DNA from 4 places in the Ensifer sp. ENS07 genome. Region 2 is predicted to be linked to each of the others. Evidence: riboswitches for the same ligand, from Rfam matches in the RefSeq annotation. Region 2 holds a riboswitch; each other region holds the start of a gene.
What was found. A riboswitch is a leader RNA that binds a small molecule or an ion and turns the genes downstream of it on or off. The one in region 2 is predicted to bind thiamine pyrophosphate.
Positions count from the first base shown of each region.

Region 1: linked by a shared signal. The riboswitch ahead of thiB (thiamine ABC transporter substrate binding subunit) and the one ahead of thiO (glycine oxidase ThiO) in region 2 are both predicted to bind thiamine pyrophosphate.
Region 3: linked by a shared signal. The riboswitch ahead of thiC (phosphomethylpyrimidine synthase ThiC) and the one ahead of thiO (glycine oxidase ThiO) in region 2 are both predicted to bind thiamine pyrophosphate.
Region 4: linked by a shared signal. The riboswitch ahead of thiD (bifunctional hydroxymethylpyrimidine kinase/phosphomethylpyrimidine kinase) and the one ahead of thiO (glycine oxidase ThiO) in region 2 are both predicted to bind thiamine pyrophosphate.

Region 1 is NZ_JACVBE010000010.1:173,277-179,134, reverse strand. Features, by position in the region: gene IB277_RS26045 (ABC-F family ATP-binding cassette domain-containing protein) at 1-1,827, opposite strand; gene IB277_RS26040 (thiamine diphosphokinase) at 1,831-2,481, opposite strand; gene IB277_RS26035 (GNAT family N-acetyltransferase) at 2,566-3,051, opposite strand; TPP riboswitch at 3,187-3,305, shown strand; gene thiB (thiamine ABC transporter substrate binding subunit) at 3,357-4,385, shown strand; gene thiP (thiamine/thiamine pyrophosphate ABC transporter permease ThiP) at 4,393-5,858, shown strand, end outside.
Region 2 is NZ_JACVBE010000012.1:17,428-23,285, reverse strand. Features, by position in the region: gene IB277_RS27850 (amidohydrolase family protein) at 1-191, shown strand, start outside; gene IB277_RS27845 (thiamine phosphate synthase) at 226-831, opposite strand; gene IB277_RS27840 (thiazole synthase) at 828-1,601, opposite strand; gene thiS (sulfur carrier protein ThiS) at 1,605-1,802, opposite strand; gene thiO (glycine oxidase ThiO) at 1,799-2,770, opposite strand; TPP riboswitch at 2,932-3,052, opposite strand; gene bioB (biotin synthase BioB) at 3,477-4,493, shown strand; gene IB277_RS27820 (8-amino-7-oxononanoate synthase) at 4,490-5,635, shown strand; gene bioD (dethiobiotin synthase) at 5,632-5,858, shown strand, end outside.
Region 3 is NZ_JACVBE010000009.1:183,958-189,815, reverse strand. Features, by position in the region: gene IB277_RS24845 (Zn-dependent hydrolase) at 1-344, shown strand, start outside; gene IB277_RS38705 (hypothetical protein) at 517-1,050, opposite strand; gene thiC (phosphomethylpyrimidine synthase ThiC) at 1,506-3,329, opposite strand; TPP riboswitch at 3,420-3,548, opposite strand; gene IB277_RS24830 (sigma-54 dependent transcriptional regulator) at 3,646-5,010, opposite strand; gene IB277_RS24825 (ATP-binding protein) at 5,014-5,858, opposite strand, start outside.
Region 4 is NZ_JACVBE010000013.1:218,547-224,404, forward strand. Features, by position in the region: gene IB277_RS29825 (hypothetical protein) at 1-1,025, shown strand, start outside; gene IB277_RS29830 (glycosyltransferase family 4 protein) at 1,022-2,323, shown strand; gene thiD (bifunctional hydroxymethylpyrimidine kinase/phosphomethylpyrimidine kinase) at 2,351-3,226, opposite strand; TPP riboswitch at 3,344-3,447, opposite strand; gene rfbC (dTDP-4-dehydrorhamnose 3,5-epimerase) at 3,682-4,245, shown strand; gene rfbB (dTDP-glucose 4,6-dehydratase) at 4,281-5,342, shown strand; gene rfbD (dTDP-4-dehydrorhamnose reductase) at 5,339-5,858, shown strand, end outside.

The sequences.
Region 1 (5,858 bases), on a different contig from region 2:
TCAGCCCTCAAGCTCCTCGCGCAGCATTTCGAGTTCCAGCCATTCCTCTTCCATGCGAGCGAGGTCGGCACGCAGCTTTTCCAGCTCCTGCGCCAGCTTCGCAAAAGCATTTGGATCTTTTGTGAAAAGATTGGGGTCCGCCATCTTTTCTTCGCGCTTGGCAGCCTCGGCTTCCGCCTTGGCAATCTCTTTCGGCAGGTTTTCGAGCGCGAATTTCTGCTTGTAGGAAAGCTTACCCTTGGCAGCCTTCGGCGCTTCGGCGGCCGGTGCGGCTGCATCGGCCTTGGCCTTTTCCGCCTTCTCGGCCTTGCGCTTCTCCTCGATCGCGCCCTTGCGCTGCGCCATCATGTCGGAATAGCCGCCGGCATACTCGATCCAGCGTCCATCCGGCGCCTCCGGATTGGCCGGCGCAATCGTCGAGGTGACGGTGCGGTCGAGGAAGTCGCGGTCGTGGCTGACGAGGATGACAGTTCCGGCAAAACCGGCGACGATCTCCTGCAAAAGGTCGAGCGTCTCGATGTCGAGATCGTTGGTCGGCTCGTCGAGGATCAGAAGGTTGGTTGCTCGCGCGAGGATGCGCGCCAGCATCAGCCTTGCGCGCTCGCCGCCCGAAAGCTCGCGGATCGGGGTGCGCGCCTGCTCTGGCTGGAACAGGAAGTCCTTCATGTAGCCGGTGACGTGGCGCTGCTCGCCATTGACCAGCAGGTTGTCGCCGCGCCCGTCCGTCAGGTAGTGCGCCAGCGTGTCGTCGAGATTGAGGTCTTCGCGCTTCTGGTCAAGCGTCGCGATTTCGAGATTGGTGCCGAGCTTGACCGTGCCCGTATCCGGCTCGATCTGTCCGGTCAGGATCTTCAGGAGCGTCGTCTTGCCGGCGCCGTTCGGGCCGACCAGACCGATGCGGTCGCCGCGGTGCACGCGGATCGAGAACGGCGCGACGATGGTGCGCTCGCCATAGGCCTTGGTGACCTTCTCCGCCTCGATCACCAGCTTGCCCGATTCCTTGGCGTCGGCGGCCGTCGCCTGTACCGTTCCCTGCGGCCCCTTGTGGCCGCGATAGGTCGCCCGCATGGTCTGCAGCTCACCGAGGCGGCGCATGTTGCGCTTGCGTCGAGCGGTCACGCCGTAGCGCAGCCAATGTTCCTCGCGCTCGATCGCCTTGCCGAGCTTGTGCTGTTCCAGCTCCTCGGCCTCCAGCACCTCGTCACGCCAAGCCTCGAAATGGGCAAAGCCGCGGTCGAGCCGCCGCGACTGGCCACGGTCGAGCCAGACGGTCGCGGTCGAGACCTTCTCCAGGAAGCGCCGGTCGTGCGAGATCAGAACGAGCGCCGAACGGCTGCGGATCAGTTCGTCTTCCAGCCATTCGATCGTCGGCAGATCGAGATGGTTGGTCGGCTCGTCGAGCAGCAGGATATCCGGCTCCGGCGCCATGACACGGGCAAGCGCCGCGCGACGCGCCTCACCGCCCGAAAGGCGCTTCGGGTCTTCCTCGCCGGTCAACCCCAGGTGCTGCAGCAGATAGGCGACGCGATAGGGATCGTCACTCGGGCCGAGTCCTGCCTCGGCATAGGTCTGCACCGTGTCGTAGCCGTCGAAATCCGGCGCCTGGTGCAGATAGCGGATGGTCGCGGAGGGATGGCGGAAGATTTCGCCCGACTGCGCCTCGGCCAGGCCCGCGGCAATCTTCATCAGCGTCGACTTGCCCGAGCCGTTGCGGCCGACCAGACAGATGCGGTCGCCCGGTTCGACTTGAAAATTGGCGCCGGCTAGCAGCGGCGCGCCGCCGAAGGTGAGGAAGATGTCGTCGAGTTTCAGAATGGGAGGCGCCAAGGCTCAGGCTCCGGAAAGATCATAGGGGCGGGCGAGCACAATGGCGCGACCGCTCTGGAGAGTGAAGCGAAGGGGACCCTCCGCAACGTTGGAAACGGTTCGGGACGAGCCGAACGGCAAGGTGAAATCGTCGAGCGGATAGCGCGCATTGACGATCGAAAGACCGGTAAGCTCGGTCAACCCGAGCACCGAGAAGAGGCAGCCCTTGGGTAGGTCGAGGTCGAGCGAGCCGGCCAGCAGCGGATAGGCCTCTTCCTCGCCCGAGGTCATCAACACGGAAAGGCCACGCTCGGCAAGGGCGACGGCATGCAGCAGGTGCATGAAGGCGTGATCGCTGCGGGTACCGCCGAGGGCGCCGGCGAAAATCAGGCGATCGGCTCCACGCGACAGCGCCGCCTCGACCGCGATCTCCCCGTCCGTCGCGGCCTTCGCCGCCGGATAGGGCTCGCGCGGGACGGAGGCGTAGTCCGCAAGAAGGGCTTCCTCGGTCGAGTCGAAATCACCGACCCAGACATCCGGCACGATGCCGAGCAATCGGGCATGGCGCATGCCGCCGTCAGCCGCAATGAAGCGACTTGCGGCCAGCTGGTGAGCCAGCCGGTCGGTCAGCGAAAGGGCGCCGCCAAGCAGAATGGTGAAGGTCGATCGAGCCATGGCAAAGCCCATAGCGCAAAGGACCGCCGAAGGAAAACGAAGAAAACCGTCGAACGAGCGGTTCTCGATATTTTGGTCAGACCATCAATGCCCCTCGGGCACCGGATCGGGAAAAAGCATGCCGGCATAAATGCCGGGGGTCGAATCCGGAATTTCGACGGCGCCGGCCACCCGCTCGTAGAACTTCGCCGGCCCGACGCCGCCGATAATCGCGTAGCCATAGCCGGCCTCGCGCATGGCCGTGAGGCTTGCAAGCAACAGTGCCTCACCGATCCCCTGCCCGCGCATGCTTTCGTCGACGCCGGTCGGACCGAAGAAGCCGAGTGCCGTTACGTCGTGGCAGGAAAAGCCGACGATCTTTTCGTCATGGACAGCGACGTGCATGCGCGTCGGGGTGGAGGAAAAGGCGGCTTCCGCCTCGCCCGCCCATCCGGCACCGAAAGTCTTTTCAATCCAGGAAACGACCAGGCGGCGCTCCGGCGCCATGGCGCGGCGAATGCTGATGCCAAGGCCAAGCTTCGACTGAGGTTCAGCCGGCAGGGCATAAAGTCGAACAAGCATATCGGGCATGACATTTCCTCCTCGCTGCCGTTGTGTAGCGCAGTTGGCGGCATACGCAAACACGAGCCATTGTGCTGGCCAGGCGTCCCCTTGCTTCGCCGTAAACATCGCTTGCCATGGGACCGAGGCAGCGGTAAATCTCTTGCCGCTCTAACGGGGTGCCTCCCGACCGCATTGCGGCCGGAGGCTGAGAGGCGTCAAAACGCCAACCCGCGGAACCTGATCCGGCTCATACCGGCGGAGGGATTAGACGCGATCGGATCGATACGCCCTTTTCCCATGCAACAACGAACTTTGGGAGAGAGGTCCTCGCCATGTCCAATTCATCGCAACTTAAATTCTTTAGCCGGCTAGCCCTTGCGACGGCCGCGAGCCTTGTTTTCTCCGGCGCCGCGACCGCCGCCGACAAGACGCTGACGGTGTACACCTATGAGAGCTTTATCACCGAATGGGGCCCGGGCGCCAAGGTCGCAGAAGCCTTCGAGAAGACCTGCGAATGCAAGGTCAACTATGTCGGCGTGGCCGACGGCGTCGAGCTGCTCACCCGCCTGAAGCTCGAAGGCGAGGCTTCCAAGGCCGACATCGTGCTTGGCCTCGACACCAACCTCGTTGCGGAAGCCAAGGCAACGGGCTTCTTCGCGCCGCACGGCGTCGAGGCAACCGGCGTCACCGTTCCCGGCAACTTCTCCGACGACACGTTCCTGCCCTATGACTACGGCCACTTCGCCGTCGTCTACGACACCGAGACGCTGAAGACGCCGCCGAAGAGCCTGAAGGAGCTGGTAGAAGGCGACCCGTCGCAGAAGATCGTCATCGAGGATCCGCGTACGTCGACGCCGGGCCTCGGCCTCCTGCTCTGGGTCAAGGCCGTCTATGGCGATGAGGCGGGTGCCGCCTGGACGAAGCTGAAGGACCGCGTTCTGACCGTCACCCCCGGCTGGTCGGAAGCCTATGGCCTCTTCACCAAGGGCGAGGCGCCGATGGTGCTGTCCTACACCACGTCGCCGGCCTACCACATGGTCGCGGAAAACACCGAGCGCTATCAGGCCGCTGCCTTCTCCGAAGGGCACTACATCCAGATCGAAGTCGCCGGCATGACCAAGAACGCCAAGGAGCCGGAACTGGCAAAGCAGTTCCTCGCCTTCATGACCGGTCCGGACTTCCAGTCGATCATCCCGACGACGAACTGGATGATGCCGGTCGCAGCGACCAAGGAGCCGCTGCCGGACGCCTTCAATAAGCTGGTCAAGCCGGAAAACACCTTCCTCCTGCCCTCGGAGGACGTCGCCAAGAACCGCAAGGCCTGGATCGACGAATGGCTTGCCGCCATGAGCAAGAACTGAGGCCGGATTGTTCGCACTGCGCGAAAATCGTATGACAGTGGTCGCCGGGGCAGCCTGCCTCGGCGTCTTCGTCCTTTTCGTCGGTCTTGCGATCGTCGCCTTGCTGAGCCAGACGGGCGGCGCGAGCGACGATGCGCTGTTCGACGCCTACATCTGGCGCGTCACCCGCTTCACGCTGCTGCAGGCGACCCTCTCGACGTTGCTGTCCGTGCTCTTTGCCATCCCCGTCGCCCGGGCGCTAGCGCGACGACCGCAGTTCCCCGGCCGCATCTGGCTGCTGCGCTTGATGGCGCTGCCACTCGGACTGCCGGTTCTGGTTGGCGCACTCGGGCTGATCGAGATCTGGGGGCGGCAGGGTTTCCTCAATTCCGGCCTACGCTGGCTCGGCCTCGCGCAGCCCGTCAGCATTTACGGCCTGTTCGGCATCCTGCTTGCCCACGTCTTCTTCAACATGCCGCTTGCAGCGCGCCTGTTCCTGGCCGGGCTCGAGCGCATCCCCGCCGAATACTGGCGCAGCGCCGCCAATCTCGGCATGCCGTCACGCGCACTCTTTCGCTTCATCGAATGGCCCGTGCTGCGCGGCCTCCTGCCGGGTGCCGCCGGCCTCGTCTTCATGCTCTGCGCCACCAGCTTCACCCTCGTGCTGACGCTCGGCGGCGGGCCTGCGGCCAGCACAATCGAAGTGGCGATCTACCAGGCGCTGCGTTTCGATTTCGATCCGCCGCGCGCGATCGCGCTGTCAGCCCTGCAGATCGCCATGACCGGCCTGCTGCTGCTCCTGCTTCGTCATCTGGCGACCGAGCCGGAAGAGGGCATGACCGGTGGCCGCACTGTGCGCCGTTTCGATGGCGCGTCAAGGATCGCGCGCCTGAGTGATGGCACCTGGATCACGCTTGCCTTTCTGTTTCTCGGCGCGCCGCTGGTCGCGGTTCTCATCTCCGGACTCGAAGCCGATCTGCTGAAGCTCGCCCGCGATCCGGCGGTGCACCGGGCGCTGCGGACGAGTGCGGCAATCGCGCTCGCCTCGGCACTCGCCTCCGTCACCATGGCAGCCGTGATGATCCGGGCGGCGGCAACCGCCACCGCGCCGCGTCACGCGACGTCGCTCTCCCGCGGCTTTGCCGGTGCCATCGGTGCCAGCACCTCGCTGATCCTCTTGGTGCCGCCGGTGGTGCTCGGCGCCGGATGGTTTCTGCTTTTGCGTCCCTTCGGTGACGTCGCGCGCTTTGCACCTGCCATCGTCGTTGCGATCAACGCGCTGATGGCGCTGCCCTTCGTCCACCGCATCCTCGCGCCGGCAATGGCGACCCATGCGGCACGGTCCGAACGGCTGACGGCAAGCCTTGGCATTCGTGGTTTTGATCGTCTGCGATGGATCGACTTTCCGGCGCTGCGCAAGCCGCTATTGATGGCCCTTTCCTTCGCCATGGCGCTGTCGCTCGGCGACCTCGGCGCCGTCGCTCTCTTCGGCAG
Region 2 (5,858 bases):
ACGTCCCGCGGATCGCCCAGCAACTGAAGGAGGCCAATGTCAGCGAGGAGGACCAGCAGAACATCTTCTGGAAGAACGCCTCCCGTTACCTCGGCCTCGACCGGCCGGGGCCGACCCGCCAGCGGCTCGCCACCTATTGTCGCAAGCGTGGCCTGGACGCCTCCTGGCTCTCGCAGCTGGAGATCGCCTGACCGCGGAGACTGCTACCCGCGGTCCGGCACGTGCCTATCGCCACGGTGCGGTTCTGGCGATCCATTCGCGCGTCCGGCCTTCCGGGTCGGCGTTGCGGGTGATGTCGGTAACGACGGCGGCGATGTCGGCGCCGTGCTCGAAGACGCCGGCGATCCGCTCGACGTTGAGGCCGCCGATGGCGACCAGCGGCAGCAACCCGACACGGTTCCGCCAGGCGGCAAGGCGCGGCAGTCCCTGCGGCGCCCACTTCATAGCCTTGAGAATGGTCGGGTAAACCGGTCCGAGCGCGACATAGTCGGGCTTGGCAGCAAGTGCTGTCTCCAGTTCCGTCTCGTCATGGGTGCTGAGTCCGAGCTTCAGGCCGGCGGCGCGGATTGCAGTAAGGTCGGCCTCCGCCAGGTCCTCCTGGCCGAGATGGACGAAGTCGCAGCCTTCCGCGATCGCCAGTTGCCAGTAGTCGTTGACGATGAGCTGGCAGCCCTGCTCGTCGCAAACGGCCTTGGCCGCGCGGATCTCGCGGCGGATCTCCGCTTCCGTACGATCCTTGACGCGTAGCTGCACCAGCTTGACGCCGAGCGGCACCAGCCGCTCGATCCAATCCGCGCTGTCGACGATGAGATAGAAGGGGTCAAGTTTCACGCAAACACCGCCTTTCCGATGACGGGGGTGGAAGGGACGGCAAAATCGCGCGGTTCGAGCATGCCCGCCTCGAAGGCCTGCCGGCCGGCATCGATCGCGCCCGCGAACGCAGCGGCCATCAGCGCGGGCTTGGCGGCGCCGGCTACAGCGGTGTTGAGCAGGACGGCATCGAAGCCGAACTCCATCACCGTCGTTGCGTGCGAGGGCCGGCCGATGCCGGCATCGACGATCAGCGGCACATCGGGAAAGTTGGCCCGCATTGCCCTGAGCGCCTGGATGTTCTGCGGCCCCATGGCGCTGCCGATCGGCGCGCACCAGGGCATCAGCACCTTGCAGCCGGCTTCCAGGAGCCGTTCGGCAACCACGAGATCATCCGTGGTGTAGGGAAAGACTTCGAACCCTTCGGCCGAGAGGATGCGCGCCGCCTCGACCAGCCCGAAGACATCGGGCTGCAGCGTATCGTGGTGGCCGATCACTTCGAGTTTCAGCCAGTTGGTGCCGAAGACCTCGCGCGCCATCTTGGCCGTCAGCACCGCCTCTGACACCGAGTGGCAGCCGGCGGTGTTCGGCAGCACGTGCACGCCGAGCGCCCGGATCAGTTCGAAGAAGGCGCCGCCCTGGCGGCCTCCGGCGGTTTCGCGCCGGAGCGAGACCGTGACGATCTCAGTGCCTGACGATCGCACCGCATCTTCCAGAACGGCGGGGGAGGGGTAGCGGGCGGTGCCGAGCAGCAACCGTGAGCGCAGGTCCTGTCCATAAAGCGTCAGCATGTCTCAGCCTCCTTTCATCGGCGAGAGAATTTCGATCCGGTCCCTGTCGCTGAGCGCATGACCCGAACGGTCGGCCCGGTGCACCAGTTCGCCGTTGACGGCGGTGGCGAGCCAGTCGCCTTCGAAATCAAGGGCGGCCAGAAGCTCGGCGAGGGTGGTGACGGCGAGGTCGTGATCCTCGCCATTGACGGTCAGTCTCATGCGGCATCTCCCTTCAGGTCCTGCGCAAGCGCGAGGTCGGCTGCTTCCGCCGCCAGGGCCGGCGAAAGCAGGAAGCCATGGCGGTAAAGCCCGTTGATCGTGATGGTCTGCCCGGTGCGCAGGGCGCGCGGCAGGTTGTTGGCGAAGGCGGGGCGGACGCCGGCGCCGGTTTCGACGAGGCGCGCTTCGCCGAAGGCCGGATGCAGCGCATAGGCGGCGTTCAGCAGTTCCATGAGGGAGCGGGCGGTGATCGGTCCGCCGTCATCCGTCTCGATCATCGTCGCCCCGCACATGAAGAGGCCGCCGCCGCGCGGCACGATGTAGAGCGGGATGCGGGGATGAATGAGCCTGACCGGCCGCGACAGCTCCACGTCGCTTGTCTGCAGGTAGAGCATTTCACCGCGCACGCCCCGCAGGCCCGGCGTTTCGCCGATGCGTGCCGCGCCGGCGCAGTCGGCGACGAGATCGTGGTGGCCATCGTCGCTCGTCTCATCGAGGAAGGTGACGCCGTGATCGACAAGCTTCTGCCGCAACCGGCTCAGCGCCCGGCGCGGGTCGAGATGCGCCTCACCGGGAAAAAACAGCGCCTCGCGGAAACGTCCGGCAAGCGCCGGTTCCAGCCGTTCGATCGCGGCGGCGTCGAGCCATTCGAAGCCGGAGGTGCGTGAGGCAAAGCGCTTGAGTTCGCCCGCATCCCGTGGCGGGGCGACGACAAGCGTGCCGTTTCGGGAAACCTCGCCTGGCAGGGCGTCGTCCCACCAGTCAATGGCGCCGATGCCCTTCGTCAGCACCACCTCTTCGGCGCTTTCGCGTTCGCACCAGGGTGCCAGCATGCCGCCGGCAAACCAGGAGGCCGCGCCGGCAAAGCCTGGTTTTTGCTCGACAACCGTCACCGCGACACCGCGGGCGCTAAGTTCATGCGCCAGACAGAGCCCTGCGACGCCGGCACCTTTGACGAGGATCCGCATGGCTCAGTGTTCCCGCGAGGCGTGGGCGGGCCGTCGTGAGGGAAGCGGGATGGTGTTGGCGGTGTGCATGCCGAGGCTCCGATTGTGGAGACCCAGTTCACGAGCGAAGGAAGGGCAAGGACGCCTTGCCGTTGAATGGTCGCGTGAAGGCGACGTTTGCGGCAGCGATGTCTGCACCGTCCCTACGCCAGTATGAACTGGATCAGGTTCAACGGGTCACTGCGCCGCGCAAATCGCATAGCAGAATCTCAGCCCCTTAGCGGGACACCCCTGGTGAATGCTCCAAGCTGACCGTTCGGGGCGGTTTTTGTCAAGAGCCAGCATTCGTGTGCGATGTGATCTCATCTGCCGAAAAAATTATCTATAATTTTTCGACGAGAAAGCGGAAGCGTTGGCGGCGTGCTGAAGGGAGGAGTGTCAGGCGGGCAGAGCGGGTCGAAAAATACCGGAGAAGCCCGGGCTCGTCCTCGTTTCTCGGGTGCGTTACGCCCGATTTCGGAAATGGGAGATGCGACCGATTGATTGGTGATTGTTGCCCCGTCTCGGCGGTTTCCAGATTCACTCACGGTCAAAATACAACCAGAAGGGTATTTGCTAACACAAACTCTCCACCTGGGTGCTTGCGAACTTTGCTCGTCGACAAAATTATAGATAATATCAGATTCTATCTATTTCGCGTTTGCGATGACCTGGAGGACGAGCCGAAATGCTGGACGGAACCCTATCAACTGGCGCTAATTTTACCCCGGGCGACGCGGGCGAATCCCGCTGGACCCAAGCGGAAGCTGAAAAAATCTATAATTTGCCGTTCAACGATTTGCTCTACCGCGCACACACGGTCCATCGTGCGCAGTTCGATCCCAACGCCATCCAGATGAGCCGGCTGCTCTCGATCAAGACCGGAGGCTGCGCCGAGGATTGCGGCTATTGCAGCCAGTCCGCCCACTATCCGACCGGGCTCAAGGCATCGAAGCTGATGGAGGTCGAGCGTGTGCTTGCCGAGGCGCGACAGGCGCGCGACGGCGGTGCGACGCGCTATTGCATGGGGGCCGCCTGGCGCAGCCCGAAGGACCGCGACATGGACGCGATCGTCGCCATGATCGGCGGTGTGCGGGCGCTTGGCATGGAAACCTGCATGACGCTCGGGATGCTGACGCCGGCCCAGTCCGTGCGGCTCGCCGAGGCCGGGCTCGACTACTACAACCACAATGTCGATACCTCCGAACGATTCTACGGCGAGATCATCACCACCCGCAGCTTTGCCGACCGGCTGGAGACGCTCGCGAATGTCCGCGACGCCGGCATCAAGGTCTGCGCCGGTGGCATTCTCGGCATGGGCGAAACCGCCGACGACCGGATCTCCATGCTGGTGACGCTCGCCAATCTGCCGGTGCCGCCCGAAAGCGTGCCGATCAACATGCTGATCCCGATCCCGGGCTCGAAGCTGGCCGATGCAGTGCCCGTCGATCCGATCGATTTCGTCCGCACCATCGCGCTTGCCCGCATCCTGATGCCGCTATCGCATGTCCGGCTCTCGGCCGGCCGGACCGACATGAGCGACGAGACGCAGGCGCTCTGTTTCTTCGCCGGCGCCAATTCGATCTTTGTCGGCGAAACCCTGCTGACCGCCGACAATCCCGGCGAGGACCATGATGCGGCGCTCTTCCGACGCCTGGGGTTGAAGCTGATGGCTCCGGCGGCAAGGCAGGATGCGGCCGAATGACCCTGGGTCTGTTTGCGCGCTATGAGAAGACGCTGGAGGGCCTTGATCGCAAGGGCCGCCGGCGCGCACTTGCCCCCGCTGGCGGCCTGGATTTTACCTCGAACGACTACCTGGCGCTCGCCGCTTCGACGCGGCTGAAGGCGGCGATAACGGGTGCCATCGCGCGCGGCGTGCCGGTCGGCTCCGGCGGCTCACGGCTGTTGCGCGGCAATCACGAAGAACACGAGGCACTTGAGGCGGAAGCGGCCACCTTCTTCGGCGCGGAACGAATGCTCTTCTTCGGCAGCGGCTATGCCGCCAATGCTGCCCTGTTTTCGACGCTGCCGCAGCGCGACGACCTCATCGTCCACGATGCCCTGATCCATGCGAGCGCCCATGAAGGCATCGCTGCGAGCAAGGCCGATTCGGTTGCGGCAGCGCACAACGATATCGACGCCTTTGCCGATGCGATCGGCCAATGGCGCCGCGCCGGCGGCACAGGGCGCCCGTGGATTGCCGTCGAAAGCCTCTATTCGATGGATGGCGATCGGGCGCCGCTCGCCGACCTCTTAGCGCTTGCCGCGCAGCATGACGGCTTTCTCGTCATCGACGAGGCGCACGCGACCGGCGTCTTCGGGCCGGAAGGTCGTGGTCTCGCGGCTGAGCTGGAGGACCGGGAGAACGTCGTCATGCTGCATACTTGTGGCAAGGCGCTCGGTGTTTCCGGCGCACTGGTCGGAGCAAGCGCCGTGCTTTGCGATTATATCGTCAACCGCGCCCGCAATTTCATCTATTCGACCGCGCCCTCGCCACTCATCGCGGCCGCGGTGCGTGAAGCACTCGCCGCCCTCGTCGACGAGCCGGAACGCCGCGCCGCATTCGACGGCCTCAGGTCCTTCGCCAACCGGGCGCTCACCGAGGTGCTCGGCATCGAAGGCAGCGGCTCGCAGATCCTGCCCATCCCGATCGGTGATAACGGCCGAGCGGTCCGCATCGCCGCCCGCATGCGGGCCGAGGGTTACGATGTCAGGGCAATTCGCCCGCCGACGGTGCCGGAAGGCACCGCGCGTCTTCGGATCGCCATCACCCTCAATGTCGACCGGGCCGCAATCGTGCAGATGCTGCAGCAGTTGAAGATCACGATCGCGAAGGAGCGGCCATGAAAACCCGTATCGTAGTCACCGGTACCGATACCGGCATCGGCAAGACCATCTTTTCCGCGGCGCTTACCGATGCGCTCGACGGTTGCTACTGGAAGCCTGTGCAGTCAGGGCTCGACGAAGAAACCGACAGCGAGACCGTCGCCCGGCTCGGTCGGCTGTCGTGTGACCGCGTCCTGCCCGAAGCCTACAGGCTCGCAACACCGGCGTCGCCGCACCTGTCAGC
Region 3 (5,858 bases), on a different contig from region 2:
TCGAAGCGGCGCTTGCGGACTTTCTGGTGCGCATCGGCGCGGAAGAGGGGGTAACGATCTCGGTCGAGCGGCTGGCACGCTTCCAGCCGGTCGCCTTCGATCAGGGCATCGTCGCAGCGGTCGAGGCTTCGGCGAAGGCGCGAGGCCTCAAGAGCCGGCGCATGACCTCGGGCGCCGGTCATGATGCCCAGATGATCGCCCGCATCGCGCCGACGGCGATGATCTTCGTTCCGAGCCGCGACGGCATCAGCCATAATCCGCGCGAACACACGGAGCCGGATGATCTGGTCGCCGGCGCCAACGTGCTGCTCGATGTGGTCGAGCGGATGGTGAGTGGTCGCTAGAGGGCTATAGGGCTATAGGGACGTTGCGCGTTCGTTGATCGAACGGGATCGATAGCGCGCCTCCCGCTGCTCCGTCATGCCAGGGCTTGGCCCAAGCATCCAGGCGCAGACGCTTCTATGTCTGCGATAAACAGCACACGGCATCCTTCGGCGCGACGAAGCAGACATCTCTTCAGGGCTCTGTTCTGGTGTGACCCGCGCTTTTGCGGGATCCCGCATCGCTCTTCTGCCGGGTGGAAGACTCTGGCCCGCTCCCCTCGGGAGGCTCTTCCGGTGTCCGGCGAAAAAGATTGAGGAAACTGCTGCCGCCGTGCCATACGCTGCCGGTTGGTCCGTAATCCCGCCCGTCGCGCGATGAGGATGAGTGGCGCTCGCTGTCTCCGCCGCTCAGGCCGCTTCCGTCGATGACGCCGCCTCCACCGCCAGCCCCGGTCCCGCCGGGCTCGCCGCCCACGCCGCTACCATCGCCGGAGCCCCAATCGCCGCCACCCTCTGTGCCGTTGCTTCCGCCGCTCCCGACGTTTTCGCTACCTTGGTCGCTGCCGCCCGCGGCACCTTCACCATTCGTGCCGCCGGCATCGGCGTCGTCCGCATGGGCAGCGGAAATCCAGGAAAGGCCCGCGGCAAAGCCCCGGTCACCGTTGAGGCGCGGCAGATCTCCGCCGAATGCTGCAAGGGCTCCTATGGACAAGGCCGTCAGTCTCAACAGGCATGTCCTCAAGTCATTCTCCTTGTGCAAACGGCGTTCTTGCGTCGTCCTGCAGGACTTTTGCGCGGGTACAGTTCGGCTGCCCGCCGCGAATGAATTTCGCCGACAGCGACTTTTGCGTGCGCCTTGCATATCGTTCAATCGATGTGGGGACAAGCTATTGGGGGGACGGGCGACACGGAGCGCAAGGTGCGGGCCTCTGGCGGCGGCCACGACATACAGATGATCGCCCTCATCGCTGAGGCGTCGCGAGAGGGACAGAGGACGTTGCATGTTTGTTGATTGAACGGGGTCGTTGGCGCGCCTCCCACCCTCCGTCATGCTCGGCTCAAGCCCAAGCATGACGGAGGAGGAGAGCCTTGGCGATCGCCGCTTCCGCTTCCGAGGCGGGAGGCGCAGCCCTGAGTGAACTGAAGGGGCCGTGACTGGCCCCTTCAACGAGTCTCTGTCGTCTACTCGGCCGCGCCAGCCGCCCCTTCCACCGGCATATAGAGGTCGCCGCCCTCGCGGTATTTCGCGGCCATTGCCTCCAGGCCTTCCTTCTGCGCTTCTGCGCGGATGTCGTGCGAGATCCGCATCGAGCAGAATTTCGGGCCGCACATGGAGCAGAAATGCGCGACCTTGTGCGCTTCCTTCGGCAGTGTCTCGTCGTGGAAGTTACGGGCCGTCTCCGGGTCGAGCGAGAGGTTGAACTGGTCCTCCCAGCGGAATTCGAAGCGCGCGCGCGACAGCGCGTCGTCGCGCACCTGGGCGGCCGGATGGCCCTTGGCGAGATCGGCGGCATGGGCGGCGATCTTGTAGGTGATGACGCCGACCTTGACGTCGTTGCGATCGGGAAGACCCAGATGCTCCTTCGGCGTGACGTAGCAGAGCATGGCGGTGCCGAACCAGCCGATCATCGCCGCGCCGATGCCCGACGTGATGTGGTCGTAGCCGGGCGCAATGTCCGTCGTCAGCGGTCCGAGTGTGTAGAACGGCGCCTCGCCGCAGACGGCGAGTTGCTTGTCCATGTTCTCCTTGATCTTGTGCATCGGCACGTGGCCGGGGCCTTCGATCATCACCTGACAATCCTTGGCCCAGGCGATCTTGGTGAGCTCGCCGAGCGTTTCGAGTTCGGCGAATTGTGCCGCGTCGTTGGCATCGGCGATCGAGCCGGGGCGCAGGCCGTCGCCGAGCGAGAAGGAGACGTCATAGGCGCGGCAGATGTCGCAGATTTCCTCGAAATGCTCGTAAAGGAAGCTCTCGCGATGGTGATGCAGACACCACTTGGCCATGATCGAGCCGCCGCGCGAAACGATGCCGGTGACGCGATCGACGGTGAGCGGGATGTAGTGCAGCCGGACGCCGGCATGGATGGTGAAATAGTCGACGCCCTGTTCAGCCTGCTCGATCAGCGTGTCGCGATAGACTTCCCAGGTGAGGTCCTCGGCAATGCCGTTGACCTTTTCCAGCGCCTGGTAAAGCGGCACGGTGCCGATCGGAACCGGTGAGTTGCGGATGATCCATTCGCGGATGTTGTGGATGTTGCGGCCGGTCGAAAGGTCCATGACGGTGTCGGCGCCCCAGCGCGTCGCCCAGACCATCTTTTCGACCTCTTCCGCCATCGACGAGGTGACGGCGGAGTTGCCGATATTGGCATTGATCTTCACCAGAAAATTACGGCCGATGATCATCGGCTCGGATTCCGGATGGTTGATGTTGGCAGGCAGGATCGCGCGGCCGCTGGCAATTTCCTGGCGCACGAATTCGGGTGTCACGTGATCGGGGACGTGGGCGCCGAAGCTCTCGCCGTCGCGGACTTTCGCACGCGCCGCGTCGCGGCCGAGATTTTCGCGGATCGCCACGAACTCCATTTCCGGCGTGATGATGCCGGCGCGGGCATAGGCAAGCTGGGTCACTGCGCGGCCGCCCGTGGCCTTCAGCGGCGCATGCTGGAACGGGAAGGTCGGTGTCAGCCTGTCGCCGCTCACAAAGCCGTTGTCCTCGGGGCGGACCACGCGTCCCTCATAGGTTTCCACATCGCCGCGGTCGACGATCCAGTTGCGGCGCAGCCGCGGCAGGCCGTCCTCGATGCGGATCTCGGCGTCGTCGGCGGTGTAGGCGCCGGAGGAATCATAGACCGTAACCGGTTGCTCGCCCGACGTCGGGTGGAGCGCAATCTCGCGCATCGGCACGCGGATATCCGGATGAAGCACGCCCGGCTTGTGGATCTTGCGGGAGGCGGGAAGCGGTCCTTGCGTGACCGTGAGGGCTGCGGGTTTGGTGGCAATATTCATGACGAGGCTCCAAGTTTGCAATTGGAGACCCAGTTCTGATGCCGGAAAGATGAAAGACGCTCCGCCAGATGCTGGACGCACGGAATCCTGGCTTCGATATCTGCACCGTCCCTACGCCAGTATGAACTGGATCAGGTTCAACGGGTCACTGCGCCACAGCCGGCAAGCCGGCCATCCAGCAGAATCTCAGCCCCTTGCGGGACCCCCCTGGTGAATGCCTAGATCATAGCCATCGATCGGCCCGGGTCGTCAAGCGTGAATTCGCCTGCCGACAAAGATGCACCTATTGCGTGTGGTGACGGATTCGGGTTTGACGCTAGCGGCCGGCCTTTTCCGGTGCGGCCCGCTCGGCGTAATCGGCACGGTTGATGCCGTGGCGCTGGAGCTTGTCGTAGAATGTCTTGCGCGGAATGCCGAGCGCCTCGATCGTCGCCTTGACGTCGCCGCGCTGAGCCCGCAACACCTCTTTCAGGATCTCCGCCTCGTAGCGTTCGAGCCGTTCCGGGAGCGCAAATCCAGGCTGTTCGGCGGGCGCAATCGGCTGTCCCAGCGGACCTTCGACACCAAGCGCCACGCGTTCTGCAAAGTGCGAGAGCTCGCGCACATTGCCCGGCCAGGCATGCGTCATCAGATGTCTCTGCACGGCCGATGTGACCACAGGCGCGTCGCGCTTGAAGCGCTCGGCCGCCCGGGTCAGGAAGTGCGAGAAGAGCAGCGGGATATCGTCTCGGCGTTCGCGCAGCGGTGGGATCGACAGCGTTACGACATTCAATCTAAAGTAGAGGTCTTCCCGGAAATCGCCGCGCTGCGCCGGGTCGCCAAGATCGATTTTGGCAGCCGCGATGACGCGGATATCGACCGGACGAACCTGGTTGGTGCCAAGCGGCGTGATTTCGCGCGCTTCCAGAACGCGCAGCATCTTCACTTGAGTCGCCGGTGGCATCGCCTCGATCTCGTCGAGGAACAGCGTGCCGCCGCTCGCATGCTCGATCCGGCCGATGCGCTTCTTCAAGGCGCCGGTGAAGGCGCCCTGTTCGTGGCCGAAGAGTTCGCTTTCGATCACCGTTTCGGGCAGCGCCCCGCAATTCAGCGCCACGAAGTTGCCGTTGCGGCGTCGGCTCCAATTGTGGAGCAGCGTCGCCACCACCTCCTTGCCGCTGCCCGTCTCGCCGGCGACGAGCACGTCGACATCGGTATCGGCAATGTGCCGGATCGTCTGGCGCAAACGTTCCATGACCGGCGTCTGGCCGATCAGCGGCAGGCTGTCGCCGGCCGTCTCGGCGGCCCGTTTCAGCGCGCGGTTTTCCATCACGAGCCGGCGTTTTTCCAGCGCGCGATGCACGCTCTGCACCAGCCGGTCGGCGGCAAAGGGTTTGGGGATGAAGTCGTAGACGCCATCCTGCAGCGCCTGCACTGCCATCGGGATGTCGCCATGGCCGGTCACCAGGATCACCGGCAGATCCGCGTCGAAAGCTTCGATGCGGCGGAAGAAGGCGAGGCCGTCGATGCCCGGCATGCGGATATCGCTGACGACGACTCCGTCGAAATTCGCATCCAGCGTCTTCAACGCTTCGGCAGCGCTGGCAAAAGGGGTAACGGCGAGGCTGGCGAGTTCCAGCGTCTGCGTCATCGCCTTGCGCAGGTGGTTGTCGTCGTCGACGAGATAGACGGTCGGCTGCATCGCTCAGGCCCTCTTCAGGCGAACCGTGAAGACGGTGCCCCTGTCGCTGGTTTCGACGGTGATATCGCCGCCATAGTCGGCGACGATCTCCTTGGAGATGGCAAGGCCGAGGCCGAGCCCTTCATCCTTCGAGGTGTTGAACGGCGTGAACAGATCCTCGTGGATGTGCAGGGGAATGCCTGGGCCGTTATCGGCAACGACGAGCAAAACCGTACCCGAGGGACCGTCCTCGCAGCGCACGCGGATCTCGGCGCCGCTGCGCGTGCCGAGCGCTTCCAGGGCATTTTGCAAAAGGTTGATCAGCACCTGCTCGAGCCGGATGCGGCTGCCGAGGACGCTGAGGCCATTTTCCGGCAGGTCGATGACGATCGCATCCATGCGGCCGGCAAAGCGGCTGCGCAGCAACATCATCGCCCCCTCGATCACGTCGCGCATGGGCGTCGGCTCGGCGACGAAGCGGCCCTTGCGAGCGAAGCTTCTGAGTTCGTCGGTGATGGTGCCGACCCGATCGGTCAGTTCGGCGATGCTGACAAGGTTCTCGACCGCGGTCTGCTGCTGGCCGCGTTCGAGGAAGGTGCGGGCGTTGTCGGCATAGGCGCGGATGGTCGCGACCGGCTGGTTGATCTCGTGGGCGACGCCGGCCGCCACCTGGCCAAGGATCGCCAGCCGGTTCGCCTGAACCAGTTCCTGCTGCACCGCCTGCAGCTTCTCGCCAGTACGCCGGTGGTCGGCGATCTCCGTTTCGAGATGATCGCGGGCAAGGCTGAGGTCATGTGTGCGCTCCGCCACGCGGGTCTCCAGCTCGTCGCGCGCGGCGCGATCGCGCGCAGACACCAGCGCCAGCGTCT
Region 4 (5,858 bases), on a different contig from region 2:
CAGTTCACCTCGAACTCACCCTCAGAGACGCCCGCCGCGCCTACATGCCACTTTTCCCCGTGCGGCTGCCCGCACGCGCCGCCGCCCTACGGCTTCTTGCCTCGATCGATCCGACAAGCTGGGCCCTGCCCGATATTATCGACCGGCAGATCGTCCCTTTCCTGACGGCGGCGCGCAGCACCGCACCGACCATCGAGACCGTTGTCGACATGGGCCCCTTCGACCAGGCCGAGGGTACCGCCATCCTTCTTGTCGCCGGAGAAACCGAAACGGATTTCGCGCCGCTTTTGGGGCTGCTCGCGCTTGATCCGCAAACGCGCCCGGCCCCGATCGCGCTCGTGCTCCAGGCCGAGCGGTTCCGACGGCACGCGGTCCATATCCGTCAGCTCTCGGAATTCTATCGCCTACCGCTGCGGCTCATATCCGTCGAAGGCGCCGGCGATGCATGCGACCTGGCGCAAGCGGCTGCCGAAAGGGTAAACAGCGACGCGGTCGTTCTGCTTTCCTCGTCGCTGACGCCAGCCAATACCGGGTGGTATCAGGCACTCGTTGCCGCTTACGAGGCAAAGACGGGAACCATCATTTCTCCGACCCTTGCCTATGAGGATCACTCTATCCGCTGGGCCGGCAGCACGTCGCTCGATCGCCCCGACCATCTTCAATCGAGCCGCTACGCCGGCTATCCCGTCGGCGCCGTCAATCGCCTCAAGCTGACGCGGGTCGCAGCCGCATCGCTCGATTGTTGCATCATGCCGCGCGAAGCGCTGATGGAGGACGCGGGCGCGTCGCCCACTTATCTCGGCGCAGCGCTGAAGGGCCTCGATCTCGCCCTTCGCCTGAGCGGCAAGGGCTACGAGGCCTACTGGCTTCCTTCCCTGCAGATGGTCGGATCGGACGAGGTGCCCGGAGCGGGCTCTGCCGCCACCGCCCGGTTCGTGGAGCGTGTCGACCGGACGCTCTTCCGCGCCCGACGGATGCCCGCCTCCGAAACCGCCCAGACATTCTTCGAGGAGACTGGCGCATGAGCGAAAAACTCCGCGTACTTGTGGTCTCCCACGGCCACCCGACCCACTCTCTCGGCGGGGCGGAAATTGCTTCGCATGGTCTTCACAAGGCGCTGAACGGCCTGTCGGGTGTGGAATCGATCTACCTCGCCCGTGTCGGCAATCCGGTTCCGCGCCATGGCGCCTCCGCGCTGATGAGCCTGCGGCTCGCCATGGACGAAGTCCTCTACCATGCCGAGGACTTCGACCATTTCTTCCTCTCCAACGGCGATACGGACGCGATCCGCCGCGACCTCTTGCGCTTCGTCGGCGACATCAAGCCGGATGTCGTTCACTTCCACCATATCCTCGGCTTCGGCCTGGAAGCCCTCTATGCCGTTCGTGATGCCCTGCCCAAGGCACGCATCGTCGTGACGTTCCATGAGTATCTGCCGATCTGCCACAATCACGGGCAAATGGTGAAACGCCCCTCGGGCCAGCTTTGCAACGGCGCCTCACCGATCAGTTGCCACACGTGCTTCCCCGAAATCCCGGTGTCGCGCTTCGTTCGCCGCGAACAGTTCGTGCGCGGCATGCTCAATCTCGCCGATGCCTTCATCGCGCCGAGTGCCTTTCTCGCCAACCGCTATGTCGAATGGGGGCTTGAAGCTGCAAAGATCTTCGTGATCGAGAACGGCATCGTCATGGGCGACAAGGCGCCGGCCCGCGAATTGCCGTCGCCGACGGCCCGGCGCAACCGCTTTGCCTATTTCGGGCAGATGACACCGTTCAAGGGCGTTCACGTGCTGATCGACGCGGTATCGCGCGTGCCCGATGACATTTGGGGCGATGATTCCTCGCTGATGATTTTTGGCGGGAACCTCGAGCGTCAGCCAAACGACTATCAGGAGAAGGTAGCGAAACTCATCGAGGACGCCGGTCGTCGCGTCCGCTTCTATGGCGCCTACCAGAACCAGGACATGCCAAGGCTGATGCGCTCGGTCGACTGGGTGGTAATGCCCTCCGTCTGGTGGGAGAACTCCCCTGTCGTTATCCAGGAAGCGCTGCATCACGGCCGGCCGATCCTGTGTTCAGACATCGGCGGCATGGCCGAAAAGGTTCGCGACCGGCTGGACGGCCATCACTTCCGCGCCGGGAGCGCCCAGGATCTGGCGGACCGGCTGATCGACGTCTTGGCCGCCCCGCGGGCATGGGACAATCTGCGTGCGACACTTCGACGACCGACGAGCCACGTCGATTGCGCACGCGAGCATGTGGCGCTCTATCGCAAGATGCTCAAGGGCGAGCAATCCGCCCTGCCCAGCGCGGCAGTGGCCTGAGGTAGAGTCGAGGCAATGCCAAACGGCTCAACCAGATCGCGACATACTGCCAAGAACGCCTTGGACCTCGGCGACGTTCGAAGGCCCATCGATCGACCCTCTATCGTTGCCCCACCAATGATGAAAATGATGCACTGGCCCATGCCCCTGGCCGATGGCCAGGCCGTCGGCCGCGACCAGCGCATCATGCAGATAGACCTTGGCTGCGACGACCGCGTCGTCAATCGGCTTACCTTTGGCAAGCGCCGAGGCGATTGCGGCCGAGAGGGTACACCCGGTGCCATGATCGTTCCTGGTTTCGATCCGCGGCCGCGACAGGTGCAGGACCGTTTCCCCCCTATAGAGGCTGTCGACAGCATCCCTGCCCTTGGCATGTCCGCCCTTCATCAGCACCGAACGCGCACCGAGCTTCAGAAGCATCTCGGCCTGGCGCGCGATCTCAGCCTCCGTTTCAGCGATCGCACGTCCGGTCAGCAGCGCCGCCTCGGGCAGGTTCGGCGTGAGAATGAGCGCCAGCGGCAGCAACTCCTCCTTGAGCGTCGCGATCGCGTCCGGGCGCATCAGGGGATCGCCGGAGGTTGCCACCACCACCGGGTCGATGACAGCCAGCCGGTCGTAGCGCTTCAGACCAGCTGCGATCACCGCGATCGTCTCGCGCCGCGAGACCATGCCTATTTTCACCGCTCCCACGGCGAGATCCGAAAACACCGCGTCGATCTGAGCCGCAACGACGGTCGGGGAGATATCTTCAACCGCAGAAACGCCACGGGTATTCTGCGCCGTGACCGCAGTGATCACGCTTGCGCCATAAACGCCGAGCGCAGAGAACGTCTTCAGATCCGCCTGGATGCCGGCCCCGCCGCCGGAATCCGAGCCTGCGATGGTGACGGCGATCGCGGTCATAGCCCCACCTCCTTGAGACCTGAGCCTTTTCGGTTTGAGTCAAGAACAGACACGAGCAAAGCGACCTCCCCGAAATGGACGGAGATCCGGTCGACAAGCGCAGAGACGGCTGGTGAGCAGAAGGGCCCTCGCCGTTCCTACGCCGGTATGATCCGGATCAGGTTCAAGGGTCTGGCTCACCGCCATCTCAGCACCGTGACAGTGCGCCCCTCGGCAGGAGGGATGCTAGGGGGGCATGGGCGGGGATGTCAATTGATAGATGCAGCGGATCCAAGCCGCATCTTTCCACACAGGCCCTGCGGACCAAGCGATCGAGAAAGAGGCCGTGGAATGGCACGTCCGCTTCGCGATCCCATTTTCCCGGGATCGTCAGCAATACAGACGCAACATATCGTTAGAACGCCACAAGCGCCGTATGATTTCGCGCACGGGAAACAACGATGAAGGACGATACGATGCGGATCGAAGAAACGGCCATTCCCTCTGTTTTCTTGATTAAGCCTAAGCGATTGGTCGATACGCGTGGCTACTTCGCCGAGACCTTTCGGGCTGATCAATTCGCCGAAATCGTCGGGACGCACTCTTTCGTCCAGGACAATCAATCGCTGTCGCTTGAAGCCGGCACTGTGCGCGGACTGCACTTCCAACTGCCGCCGCGCGCACAGGGAAAACTGGTTTCCTGTAACGCCGGCGCGCTCTGGGATGTGGCGGTGGACCTTCGCCGCGGATCACCGACCCACGGGAAGTTCGTGGCCGCTGAGCTTTCCGAAGAGAACGGTCACCAGCTCTGGATTCCGCCGGGTTTCGCCCACGGCTTCTGTACCCTGAAACCCGCAACCGTGGTCAGCTACAAAGTGACCGACTACTACAGTCCTGAGCACGATCGCGGGCTTCTTTGGAACGACCCAGAGCTCCGGATCAATTGGCCCGTATCTCCGAATTACGCCATCCTGTCTGACAAAGACAGGAACCAGCCAAGACTTTCCGAGCTTCAATCCAAGTTCGGATCAGAACTCTAGTCTCGATATTTATCTTAGAAGGACTTCACTGAGATATGCGTGTACTTGTTACCGGCGGGGCTGGTTTTATTGGTTCAGCGGTTATTCGACACCTCATTATCGACAAGGGATATGACGTGTTGAACGTTGATAAGTTGACCTACGCGGGAACGCTCAGCTCCCTTTTGCCCGTCGCAAACAACCCCTCCTATCGCTTCCTCAAAGCTGACATCAGCGATGGGCGAGCGATCTCGGAGGCCTTTTCCACCTTCGGACCCGATCGCGTCATGCATCTCGCTGCCGAGAGTCACGTCGACCGGTCAATTACCGGAGCAAGGGACTTCATCGAAACTAACGTTGTCGGGACATTCAACCTGCTAGAATGCGCAAGGGCCTATTGGCAGTCCATGGAAGATGAGGGCAAACGCAGGTTTCGCTTTCTTCACGTTTCGACGGATGAAGTGTACGGCTCGCTCGCGGATGACCAGCTCTTTTCCGAGGAGACGCGATACGATCCGAGCTCGCCTTACTCGGCATCGAAGGCCGCCTCCGATCATCTCGCCAAAGCATGGGCACGCACCTACGGCATGCCGATCTTGGTTTCAAACTGCTCAAACAATTACGGTCCCTATCACTTCCCCGAAAAGCTGATCCCGCTGACCATCCTGAATGCGCTCGAAGGCAAGCCACTCTCGATCTATGGCGACGGCACGAACATTCGCGACTGGCTCTTCGTTGAGGACCATGCCCGTGCGCTTGAGCTGATCGCCGAGCGCGGCAGAATCGGCGAAACCTACAATGTCGGTGGGCGCAACGAACGGCGGAACATCGATGTAGTCAGGCACATCTGCGCCACACTCGACGTGCTTGCCCCTGCATTCCGCCCCCGGGACGAGCTCATTCAGTTTGTCGAGGACAGGCCGGGGCACGATTTGCGCTACGCTATCGACGCGACGAAGCTGGAAGAAGAGCTCGGCTGGGCGGCGGAAGACAGCTTTGAAAGCGGGATGGAGAAGACGATCCGCTGGTATCTGGACAACGAATGGTGGTGGGCCCCTCTTCGCAAGGGATATGACGGCGTTCGCCTGGGTGCGCTGCATGCGGGTGACGGGCAATGAACCAGATATCGCGCATCGTTGTCACCGGGCTGAACGGCCAGGTCGTTCAGTCGCTTGTCGAGCAGGGAAAGAGCCGCGGCGACTTCGAGGTGGTTCCGCTCGGTCGCCCGCAATTCGATTTGGAGGATCCAGGAGGCATAGAGGGGGTCGTCAGGGCAGCGGTTCCTGACGTCATCATCTCGGCCGCCGCCTATACCGCAGTTGACCAAGCCGAGACCGACAAGACCAGGGCATACGCAGTCAACGCGGTCGCACCGCAAGAATTGGCGCGCGTCGCAAAAGCCCTGAATATCCCGATCATCCATCTATCGACCGACTACGTCTTCGACGGGACAAAAACCATGCCATATACCGAAGGCGATACGGCGCGCCCGGTAAACGTCTACGGCAAAAGCAAGTGGGAAGGCGAGCGAACGGTCGCCGCCGCCACCGATAATCATGTCATTCTGAGAACCGCTTGGATCTACAGCCCGTTCGGCAGAAATTTTGTCCGGACCATCATTCGCAACGCCCGCA